Regions from separate parts of the Peribacillus suis genome, predicted to be linked through region 2. Evidence: a T-box and tRNA genes for the amino acid it is inferred to sense, from the RefSeq annotation. Region 2 holds a T-box; the other holds one or more tRNA genes.
The links. A T-box is a leader RNA that pairs with one kind of tRNA and senses whether it is charged. The one in region 2 lies ahead of glyQ (glycine--tRNA ligase subunit alpha), so its partner is inferred to be a tRNA-Gly.
Positions count from the first base shown of each region.

Region 1: it has a tRNA-Gly gene. The T-box ahead of glyQ (glycine--tRNA ligase subunit alpha) is inferred to sense a tRNA for this amino acid. The anticodon was not compared.

Region 1 covers NZ_CM182019.1:779,821-785,717, forward strand. Annotated here, with positions in the region: gene AC503W_RS03810 (DHA2 family efflux MFS transporter permease subunit) at 1-186, shown strand, start outside; gene AC503W_RS03815 (MFS transporter) at 251-1,462, opposite strand; gene AC503W_RS03820 (MarR family winged helix-turn-helix transcriptional regulator) at 1,475-1,861, opposite strand; gene curA (NADPH-dependent curcumin/dihydrocurcumin reductase) at 2,158-3,186, shown strand; gene AC503W_RS03830 (YbjN domain-containing protein) at 3,381-3,761, shown strand; tRNA gene AC503W_RS03835 (tRNA-Gly) at 3,939-4,012, shown strand; tRNA gene AC503W_RS03840 (tRNA-Gly) at 4,184-4,257, shown strand; gene AC503W_RS03845 (ABC transporter ATP-binding protein) at 4,437-5,897, shown strand, end outside.
Region 2 covers NZ_CM182019.1:2,692,784-2,698,680, reverse strand. Annotated here, with positions in the region: gene era (GTPase Era) at 1-413, shown strand, start outside; gene AC503W_RS13160 (YqzL family protein) at 518-661, shown strand; gene recO (DNA repair protein RecO) at 696-1,448, shown strand; T-box leader at 1,506-1,681, shown strand; gene glyQ (glycine--tRNA ligase subunit alpha) at 1,798-2,694, shown strand; gene glyS (glycine--tRNA ligase subunit beta) at 2,681-4,750, shown strand; gene ccpN (transcriptional regulator CcpN) at 4,896-5,534, shown strand; gene AC503W_RS13135 (pyruvate, water dikinase regulatory protein) at 5,551-5,897, shown strand, end outside.

The sequences.
Region 1 (5,897 bases), 1.9 Mb from region 2:
GTGGCGATCACCATCATGTCTGCTTCCCAAAAATCTTATATGATGAAATTGGAAAATCCATTAGACCCAGCTGCCATAGGAGCTTCATTGACAGCAGGTGTTCAAGATGCTTTCATTTTCGGTCTGCTTCTTGCGGTCGCCGGACTGGTTGTTTCCCTCTTCATTAAAAATGCACGCGAAAAGTAAATAAAAAAAATTAGCCAGAGAGAGAGTGATTCTCCTCTGGCTAATTTTTTTATATCGGTAGTAATCAAGCTAGCTTAGATTTCTTAAGTTCTTCCATGGCGGCATGTTCTTTTTTACCATGTAAGAAGTAGTATAGGACGGTAGTGACAAGGACGGTAATACCCAGGATGACGTACAATGTACTGTATCCCACTTTTGGAATGATGTATCCAAGAAGGTAAGGCCCAAATCCGAGCCCTGCATCAAGTGCAATGAAGAACGTTGATGTGGCTAACCCCATACGGTGAGGCGGTGTCAGTTTGACTGCGATGGCCTGTGTGCTTGATTGCATGTTCCCAAATCCGAGTCCAATCAAGATACCGGACAATAGTAATGTAAAGCTATTTGTTGCTGTACTAAGGAGTAACATTCCCCCGGCAAAAATGATGAATGTAGGATACATAATGTAGTTTGCACCTTTGGAGTCCATCAATCGGCCTGTGAAAGGACGCGATACCAATACGGCAACAGCGTAGACCAGGAAGAAGAAGCTGGCTGTGCTGACCAGGTCGATTTCAATCGCATAGAAGTTAATATAAGAAAGGACGCTGGAATAACAAAATGCCACTAACAAAGTGATGATTGCAATTGGGACGGCATTCGGTTCAATAAAGCTAGAAAGCTTAAAGCCTTTCACCTCAGCTGTTTTAGTTGAGATCTCTAATTTCGGTACATATATGAAAAGAGCCGTCAGTACCCCGATGATGCCCAAGGCTACACAGAAAATCAATATCACTTGGAAGCTTGTATGCTGACTTAAAGATAGCCCGATGAAAGGTCCGATTGCTGTGGCTAATGTTGCACTCATGCTGAAATAGCCGATTCCCTCCGCTTTACGCGTAATCGGTATGATCTGGGCGACGATCGTTCCAGATGCAGTTCCGGCCATCCCCATTGTAAAACCATGAATTAAGCGGTTGGCGAGGAGGAAAGGAACCCCGAAATCCACAAAGTATAAAAGGGTAGCCAAGGTGAAGAAGACTAATCCGATCAATAATGTATTCTTCCGGCCAATGGCGTTGATGAAGCGACCGATCAAAAGCCGTCCAATCAATGAACCGATGATGAAAATTCCGGTAATGAGTCCTGCCTGGCTCGTGGTAGCACCATATTCTTCTACGGCATAGACCCCGATCGTGACCATTAATAAATAAAAGATTAACGTAATGAAAAAGTTGACGGAAGAAACGATGATAAAATCTTTCGTCCATAATTTTGGTTTAGCAGCTTGTTGCAATTTTTTGTCTCCTCACTTTATAAGTTTATTTCTTATGCTTTCCATGACGCGTATAGCTTCTTGTTGCTCAGCCTCCGAAACGCCTATCAGGATGTCCTGTTCGAATCGGTCAATCGTTACACGCACTTCCAGATAAACGGTTCTCCCCAGCTCAGTAAGATGCATGATTTTTTCACGCTTATCCTTACCAGGAATCTGTTCAACGTACCCGAGTTCTTCTAAGCGGTTAATCGTCCTTGTGACGGTCGGTTTTTCCACACCTTGATAATTGGATAACTCTACAAGCGTCGAAGGTCCGTCATTAAATAGGCGATATAAGATCGTCCATTGGGCCCTGTATAGATGGTGTTTACCAAGCTGTATATTGAGGTTGTTTTCAAAGGGTCTATATAACAACATTAGTTGATGGAAGAATTTACGATATGTCTCGATTTTTATTGCCTCCTCACCGATAATAGTTACCCTTGGTAACTATAGTAGTGTACCAGATATGGTAATGGTCTGTATAGTGCTATTTTTCTTGTTTTGTGGATTGGGAAATTCATTTGATGCAAAATAAGAAAGTTTAGGATTTACAAATAGGGCTACATATAGAATAGTATTGGAAAAAGTAAGCAGAAACTTTGACCGTTAATCTGCATCAATGCTACGCTAACTTTTCTATAGTATGTAATAAAAATCAAGGAGGAACATGCATGACACAATCAACGCAACAAACGATCACACTGGCAAACCGTCCAAAAGGGATGCCTTCCAAAGAAGATTTCAAATTTGTGGAGAGTGAAGTTCCCTCACCGAAAGAAAATCAGATTTTAGTACGGACGCTTTATTTATCCGTTGATCCTTATATGCGTGGAAGAATGCAAGATACTAAATCCTATATTGCCCCATTTGAGTTGAATAAAGTCATTACTGGTGGCGTCGTGGCTGAAGTGGTGGAATCCAAATCGTCCAGCTTCAAGCAAGGCGATGTCGTTGTGGGAAATATCGACTGGGCGGAATATACGGTCGTGAATGAAAAGCAAGTCAGGGTGATTGATCCTAAAGTGGCACCAATCACGACTCATTTAGGCATACTGGGCATGACGGGATTGACTGCATACTTTGGGTTACTGGATATCGGTAAACCGCAAGAAGGCGAAACGGTCGTCGTTTCCGGAGCGGCTGGAGCCGTCGGTTCTGTCGTTGGACAGATCGCAAAAATCAAAGGTGCCAAGGTAGTGGGGATTGCCGGTTCGGATGAGAAAATAGAGTATTTAACAAAAGAACTGGGCTTTGACGGAGCTGTTAATTATAAGAAGGAAAGTTTTGAAACGGATTTGAAGAATGCAGTCCCTGATGGAGTCGATGTGTATTACGATAATGTTGGCGGCGAAGTAACGGATGCCGTTTTCAAACTGTTAAATATGAATGCGCGTATCCCATTATGTGGTGCAATCTCTTCTTATAATGCAGAAGGTAAAGATTTTGGGCCACGCCTGCAATCGGCCATGATCAAAACGAGCGCACTTATGAAAGGCTTCACGGTCGGGAATTATGCAGATCGTTTCCAAGAAGGAGCTTCAGATTTGGGGCAGTGGCTGCAACAAGGTAAACTGAAGTACGAAGAAACCATTGTGGAAGGGTTCGAAAACACCCCTGAGGCATTCTTGGACTTATTTAAAGGAAAGAACCTAGGGAAGCAGCTTGTCAAAGTTGCCGATCCAGAATACGCAGTTCTTTAAGTTTTTATACTGGGCATAGTGGAGGGAGACCTTTACTATGCTTTTTTTTATGGTCCATGAAAGGGAACAAGTTAACTATTTTATAGGGAATGCACGAAATATGTGTAAAAATGCCATATTTCGTTATAAAATGTACATACAGACAGAAAGGGTGAGAGATGATGTCAAATGTTGTGAAATTTCGAGATTTTTTAATGCGTGAAAAAATCCATATGAATGAGTTCAAAGAGGAAGATATCACCTTTTTCAGAGTGGAACAGAAGTTGAAGGATGGATGGAAGGTCCTGTTAGTCTTTTCATTTAATCAAGATGAAAAAGTGGCGGATTTATTTTGTTTTAATGTAACGGAGCTAAAGAATCCCGATAAGAAGGCAGCCGTTCATACGTTATTAAATGAATATAATGCTCAATTCCGATTTTCAAAGTTATATGAGGAAAATGGGACGATTTCGATTCGCTATTCGTATTCCCTTGATGGTGAATTTTTACCGGACTTGGCATTCCGAAAGCTGATCATGTTGCTTGAAACAGCGGAACAAGTTTATCCAAGGCTTATGGAAGTGATCTGGTCTTAATGTTTGGAAGAATCCTTTTGCCGGGAACTTTTTAACATCTTTATTGGGCCGAAACATATACTAATTCTATCTCCAGGAATTATTATTATTTTTTTTGAAAAGACTATTGCACTTTTGTGAAATTAGCTATATAATTATTTTTGTTGTTAGTAATTCGACAAAATTCTACAAGGATATGCGGGTGTAGTTTAGTGGTAAAACCTCAGCCTTCCAAGCTGATGATGAGGGTTCGATTCCCTTCACCCGCTCCAATTATACATACTCATAACGCAGGGTTTCGTTACCTGGAGAACGAAGCTTTGCGTTTTTTATTTTCAAACAATAAGTGGGTATGAAAAAAGTTTCATTTAATGGTTGCATATTTTTCTATTAAGCTATATAATTATTTTATTAGTTAATTCGACAAAATTCTACAAGAATATGCGGGTGTAGTTTAGTGGTAAAACCTCAGCCTTCCAAGCTGATGATGAGGGTTCGATTCCCTTCACCCGCTCCAATCATACATACTCATAACGCAGGGTTTCGTTACTTGGAGAACGAAGCTTTGCGTTTTTTATATTTTTGAACAGAAATCCTACTGATTACAGCAGGATTTCTTTTTATTGTACAAATTTGTAAGTACCTGTTCTTTTGCCTATAATTTAGGTGAGCGCAAATGGAGGAATGAGGTTGTACATGGATAAGAAGCTGAATGTGAAATCATTTTTTTCCTTGTTAAAATCGGAAAAACTGCCAATGGGAATGGTGTTATTTGTCGTAGTGTTAAGTTTGGTGGAAACGGTAGCGAGTCTCGTCGTCCCGTTGGTTACGAAGAATCTGGTTGATATGATATCTGGAAGCGGGATCGAGCGAACAACGATATTCCTTTTACTAGGAGCTTTTATTGTCCAGACCGTTGCGGGAGGTTTTTCCTTCTACTTTTTGAGCTATATCGGTGAAAATGTTGTAGCTGGAATCCGTCGGAAATTATGGGATCATATTTTACAATTGCCCGTATCGTTTTTTGATTCCCATCAGTCCGGTGAAACGCTTAGCCGGATCACTCAGGATACGAATACGATTAAGACGATCATCACGAATCATTTCGTGACATTCATTTCAGGAATCATATCGATTATCGGGTCGATCATCATCTTATTCCTGTTGGACTGGAGGATGACGGTCATCATGCTCAGCATCGTACCACTATCCATGCTGATCCTGATTCCGCTTGGGCGGAAGATGTATAAAGTCTCTAAGCAGACGCAGGATGAAATGGCCACCTTCAGCGGAAATCTAGGGAGGGTCCTAGGCGAGGTCCGTCTAGTGAAGTCGCATAATGGCGAAGAGTTGGAACGTGAAAAAGGCAATCGTGGCGTTGGTGAGCTCTTTCGTTTTGGATTGAAGGAGGCTAGGATCCAAGCCATCATTTCCCCCTTCATGACGACAATCATGATGGTGATTCTCGTGATCCTTATTGGATATGGGGGAGTTCGGGTGGCTTCTGGTGCACTGACAGCGGGGACACTTGTTGCCATCATTATTTATATGATCCAAATCATCGTGCCCTTTAGTCAGATGGCCTCATTTTTTACGGCATTTCAAAAGGCGATGGGAGCGACGGAACGAATCCAGGGCGTCCTTTCAATACCTGGTGAAACCTATGAGGGGAAGCATGACACATTGGTCACAGCTGATCTGACGTTTAAGGATGTATCATTTTCCTATCAAGCGTCTAAGCCCATTTTAAATGATCTATCGTTTACGGTTCCTGCCAACAAGACGGTCGCCCTGGTGGGACCCAGCGGTGGTGGGAAGACGACGATATTTTCGTTAATTGAACGTTTTTATGAACCCACGAATGGGATGGTCTCGTTGGGAACGGTGCCAATTAAGGATATTGAACTTTCCATATGGCGGTCGCAAATTGGGTATGTGTCACAGGAAAGTCCAATCATGACGGGGACGATAAAAGAAAATATAGCGTACGGGCTAGGCCGTCAAGTTGAAATGGATGAAATCATCGAAGCAGCAAAGATGGCAAATGCCAACCAGTTTATCGAAAGGCTTCCGGATGGCTTTGATACGGAGGTAGGGGAAAGAGGCGTGAAGTTATCGGGTGGTCAACGGCAGCGGATTGCCATTGCCCGGGCTGTG
Region 2 (5,897 bases):
CCCAAATCAAGGAACATCTTCCTGAAGGGCCGCAGTTTTACCCAGCCGATCAAGTAACGGATCATCCGGAGCGTTTCATCATTTCTGAATTGGTCCGCGAAAAGGTTCTGCACTTAACTCGTGAAGAGATTCCACATTCCGTGGCTGTTGTGATTGACTCAATCAAAAAAATGGATAACAGTGACACAATCAATGTTATGGCGACCATCATTGTCGAGAGGGATTCCCAAAAAGGAATTGTCATCGGTAAGCAAGGGAAAATGCTGAAAGAAGTCGGTAGCCGCGCGAGAGTCGACATTGAGAACCTATTGGGCTCTAAGGTTTTCCTTGAGCTATGGGTCAAAGTCCAGAAAGATTGGCGTAATAAAGCAAGTCAGCTTCGTGATTTTGGATTTGATGAGAAAGAATATTAATTAACAAATTTTACGCTTCATGAAAGTGTGAAAAACGGTCAAGCTAATCATTAAGGACGGATATTTATCTGATATTGCTAGTCATAATGAAGGGTGGGCTTTATATGTTGGATTTTACCTGGGAGTTATTTAGTGAGACAGGTAATGTGGACACCTATTTACTTTATAAGGAGATAGAAGTCGAAAGGCAGGAAAGACCATTAGTATCGAATGAAGAGCTAGCTGATATTGATTTTCCTGTTTCTTAAGGATTAGCTAAGGCGAGTATGGGTGGTGTCTTTTATGCTTCAGAAATGTGAAGGCATTGTCATTAGAAGGACGGCATATGGAGAAAACAATAAAATTATAACGATTTATACCCGAGAGCTAGGGAAAATAGGGGTCATGGCTAGAGGTGCGAGCAAGCCAAATAGCAGGCTTGCCGCCGTGACCCAGCTTTTTTGCTCCGGGTATTTCCTTGTTTCGACATCTAGTGGACTTGGAAGCCTTCAGCAGGGGGAAATGGTTGACTCGCTTCGTTTTATCAGGGAGGATCTTTTCGCCACTGCCTATGCTTCCTATATCGTCGAATTGCTCGATAAGAGTGTGGACGATAAAAAACCAAATCCATATCTGTTTGAATTGCTTTCACAAACTTTACATTACATAAATGAAGAATACGACACTGAGGTTTTGAAATTCATTTTTGAAATGAAAATGCTTCCTGTAAATGGAATCAACCCGGTTTTGAACCAATGTGCCGTTTGTGGGGAGACCGAAGGGGAATTTGCTTTCTCCCTAAGGGAAGCCGGGTTTATTTGTCACCGATGTTTGGACAAGGACCCTTATCATTATAAAATTTCTCCTTCTGCGGTGAAACTTCTGAGGATCTTTTATTATTTTGATTTATCCAGGCTTGGTAACATATCTGTTAAACCGGAAACTAAAAGGGAATTGTCAAAAATCATTGATGCCTATTATGAGGAATATTCAGGGTTACATCTGAAGTCCAAAAAGTTTCTCAAACAGATTGATTCGATGAAAGATATGTTTTAGGTTCGAACTATTGACATTCCGGTTTTGTTTGTATAAAATTTTAATCATCAAAATAAGAAGAATGCGTCGATGGAAGAGAGTACCTGTTTTAATTCATAAAAGCGAACCCGGGATGGTGCAAGCCGGGATATGAAGACACAGGGAAGGGCGTTCCGGAGCATGATTAGGTTTGAAAAGAGGCCGTTTCATAACGGCAATTAGGGTGGAACCGCGGGTAAACTCTCGTCCCTATGCATTACGCATAGGGACGGGAGTTTTTTGTTTGCCTTGAGGAATCCTAGGCAAAAGATACTTCCCGCCCCTGAATCTGAAATTTAGTAAGCCGCTTTAAATAATCTGGAGGTGTACGATGAATATTCAAAATATGATTTTAACTTTGCAAAAGCATTGGTCTGAGCAAGGCTGTATCTTAATGAATGCTTATGATGTCGAAAAAGGTGCCGGGACGATGAGTCCTTATACCTTCCTTAGAGCAATTGGGCCAGAACCTTGGAGTGTTGCTTACGTGGAGCCTTCAAGACGTCCTGCAGACGGCCGGTATGGAGAGAATCCTAACCGTCTTTATCAACATCATCAATTTCAAGTGATCATGAAGCCTTCTCCGGATAATATTCAAGAACTTTATTTGGAGTCATTACGGAAGCTAGGCATCAATCCATTGGAGCACGACATTCGCTTTGTTGAGGATAACTGGGAAAATCCATCCCTTGGCTGTGCGGGTCTAGGATGGGAAGTATGGTTGGATGGAATGGAGATTACCCAATTCACCTATTTCCAGCAAGTTGGTGGACTAGAGTGTAAACCAGTCTCCGTCGAAATTACATACGGAATTGAACGTTTGGCTTCTTACATCCAAGACAAAGAAAATGTCTTTGAACTTGAATGGACGGATGGATTTACTGTTCGTGACATCTTTGGTCAACCGGAATACGAGCATTCGAAATATACATTCGAGACATCCAACCTTGATATGCTGTTCGAGCTTTTCACGATGTATGAAAAGGAAGCTCATCGTCAAATGGAGGAAGGTCTTGTACATCCGGCTTATGACTATGTATTGAAGTGTTCCCATACGTTTAATCTGCTGGATGCCAGAGGTGCCATTTCAGTAACGGAAAGAACGGGTTATATTGCCCGTTGTCGTAATTTAGCGCGTAAGGTTGCCAAAACTTTTTATGAAGAGCGGGAAAAATTAGGCTTCCCGATCCTGAAAGTGAAAGGGGAGAAAACAAATGAGCAAGCGTGATTTGTTATTGGAAATTGGGTTGGAGGAGCTACCGGCTCGATTTGTTACAGCTTCTATGAAACAGTTATCCGACAAAGTACAAAAGTGGTTGACACAAAAAGCGATTGAATTTGGTGAAGTCGAAGCATTTTCAACACCAAGACGTTTGGCGATATTGGTAAAAGATGTTGCGGAATCACAAAAGGACATTGAAGAAGAAGCAAAAGGACCGGCTAAGAAGATCGCTTTGGACGCCGAAGGCAACTGGTCTAAAGCAGCGTTAGGTTTTGTAAGAGGACAAGGCATGACGGCTGAGGATATTTATTTCAAAGAACTTAAAGGTGTGGAATATGTCCATGTGAATAAATTCATCAAGGGGCAACCGACGGCTCAGTTATTGGCGGAACTACAAGAAATCATAACTGGCATGACCTTCCCGAAAAATATGCGTTGGGCCAATCAGGACCTTCGCTTCGTCCGTCCGATTAAATGGTTAATTGCTTTGTTTGGTAAAGAAGTAGTACCTTTTACCATAGCTGAAGTAGAAACAGGCCGAGAAACGAAAGGTCATCGCTTTTTAGGTGAAAGTACAGTTATCGAAACTCCTGACCAGTATGAAAAGTCACTTAACGAACAATTTGTCATGGTCAATCCAGACAAACGCCGTACCGTGATCTTAGATCAAATCAAAAACCTGGAACAGGAGAATGGCTGGATCATCCCGGTCGATGAAAATCTTCTGGAAGAGGTAAATAACTTGGTTGAATATCCAACGGTGTTATTTGGCCGTTTTGAAGAAGAATTCCTTGAATTGCCTTCTCAGGTGCTGATTACATCGATGAAGGAACATCAACGGTATTTCCCTGTAAAAGATCAAGATGGAAAGTTGCTTCCTTTCTTCGTGACCGTTCGAAATGGGGATGACCGTCACCTGGATATGGTATCGAAAGGGAACGAAAAAGTATTGCGTGCCCGTTTATCGGATGCAGCTTTCTTCTACAAAGAAGATCAGAAAAAAGAGATTGCTGATGCTTTGAAAAAGCTGGATAGCATCGTTTACCATGAAGAAATCGGTACTCTAGCCGAGAAAACTGAACGTGTAACAGAGGTAACCGGAGCATTGGTGGATGCCTTGAAACTGAAAGTGGATAAAGAATTGGCGCTACGTGCTGCAAAAATAGCCAAGTTTGATTTAGTGAGTCATATGGTTTATGAGTTCCCTGAATTACAAGGGTACATGGGTGAAAAGTATGCCCTTCTAAAAGGTGAAGCGAAAGAAGTGGCAACAGCGATCAATGAACATTATATGCCACGGCATGCAGATGACGATGTACCTCCATCCTTAATCGGGGCACTTGTGAGCGTAGCGGAAAAAATTGATACACTGGCATCATTCTTCGCCATCGGAGTGATCCCTACCGGTTCTCAAGATCCATATGCTTTAAGAAGACAAGCAAGTGGAGTCGTTCAAATTCTAGCGGAGAAAAAGTGGGATATCACACTGGAGGAACTTATCACTTTGGGTCTTAAAGGACTTGAAGCAAAAGGCCTCTTGAAACGTGACATGGATGATGTAAAAGCGGATATGCATACATTCTTTAAAGCCCGTGTGAAGCATTTGCTTCAGGAACTACACATTCGCTATGATTTAATCGATGCTGTTTTGGCTAATGAAATTGGTTATATCCATTCTGTTGTTGAACGCTCCCAGGTATTAGAAGCGAAGAAAGAGGAAGCTGGCTTTAAAGAAAGTCTTGAGGCGTTAAGCCGTGTCATGAATATCGCTGGGAAATGCGATAATAAGGTGACAGTGAACCCGAGTGCTTTTGAAAATGAAGAAGAAAAAGCGTTGTATGAGAAATTTGGAACGGTTGCTTCAGCCTATGCCGAAACGAATGATGAGATGGAGCATTTCGAACAGCTAATATCGCTTCAAAGCGAAATCGAGGCTTATTTCGAGCATACAATGGTCATGGCGGAAGATGAAGCCGTACGTAATAATCGTTTATCCCTTATGAAAGAAATTAGTGATTTAGTTTCCAGCTTTGGGGCTGTGAACAAAATAATCCTTTCTTAATCCAATGAAAATGATCGGGACCCTTTTTATGAAGGGTTTCCGATTATTACAACTAATAGAGATGAAAACTGCTTTTATCAAATGATATAGTATATAATCGTTATATGAAGATCCTTTGTTACTTTACTCTGCGAAAAGCAGTAGGGTGGTGATTACAATTCAATTGAATAAACGTCAGGAACAGATTTTACAAATTGTTAAAGAGAATGGACCGATTACTGGAGAGCATATTGCAGATAGGTTAAGCTTAACGAGGGCGACGCTTCGTCCGGATTTGGCTATCTTAACGATGGCCGGTTTTCTAGATGCACGTCCACGTGTCGGGTATTTCTATACAGGTCGCTCGGGTACACAGCTATTGACGGATAGTCTGAACCATCTGTATGTTCGTGACCATCAATCGATCCCTGTCGTTGTGGATGAGGGTATATCTGTTTACGATGCGATTGTCATGATGTTTTTAGAAGATGTCGGCACTATGTTCGTAGTGGATAAGCATGCATTACTCGTTGGGGTACTGTCCAGGAAAGACTTGCTCCGTGCAAGTATTGGGAAACAAGAACTGAATTCCATCCCGGTCAATATCATCATGACAAGGATGCCTAACATTACAATGTGTACTAAAGAAGATTTATTGATCGATGTTGCCAAAAAATTGATTGAGAAACAAATTGATTCATTACCTGTCGTCAAAGAAACAGAAAAAGGCTATGAGGTAATTGGAAGAGTGACGAAAACCAATATAACAAAAGCATTCGTAGCTTTAGCTGATGAAGGCTATTAGGGGGGCTTGCAAAGGAATGACGGAGAATATGAACGGTTCTATTATATATGTTGTATCGGATTCAGTTGGGGAAACAGCGGAGTTAGTTACTAAAGCTGCGGCTAGTCAGTTTTCTAGTTCCGCTTTTACTATTAAACGAATTCCGTATATTGAAGATGAACATAACGTGGATGAAGTAATTTCACTGGCCAAATTAGATGGGGCGATCATCGCCTACACTCTTGTGAAGCCTGCTATTAGAGACTACATGAAAGCACAGGTGGAAAAAGAAAACCTGTCTGCTTATGACATTTTAGGACCGCTCATGGATATCCTTCAGGAAAGAACATCTAAAGGACCTCTTAATGAGCCGGGGCTCGTAAG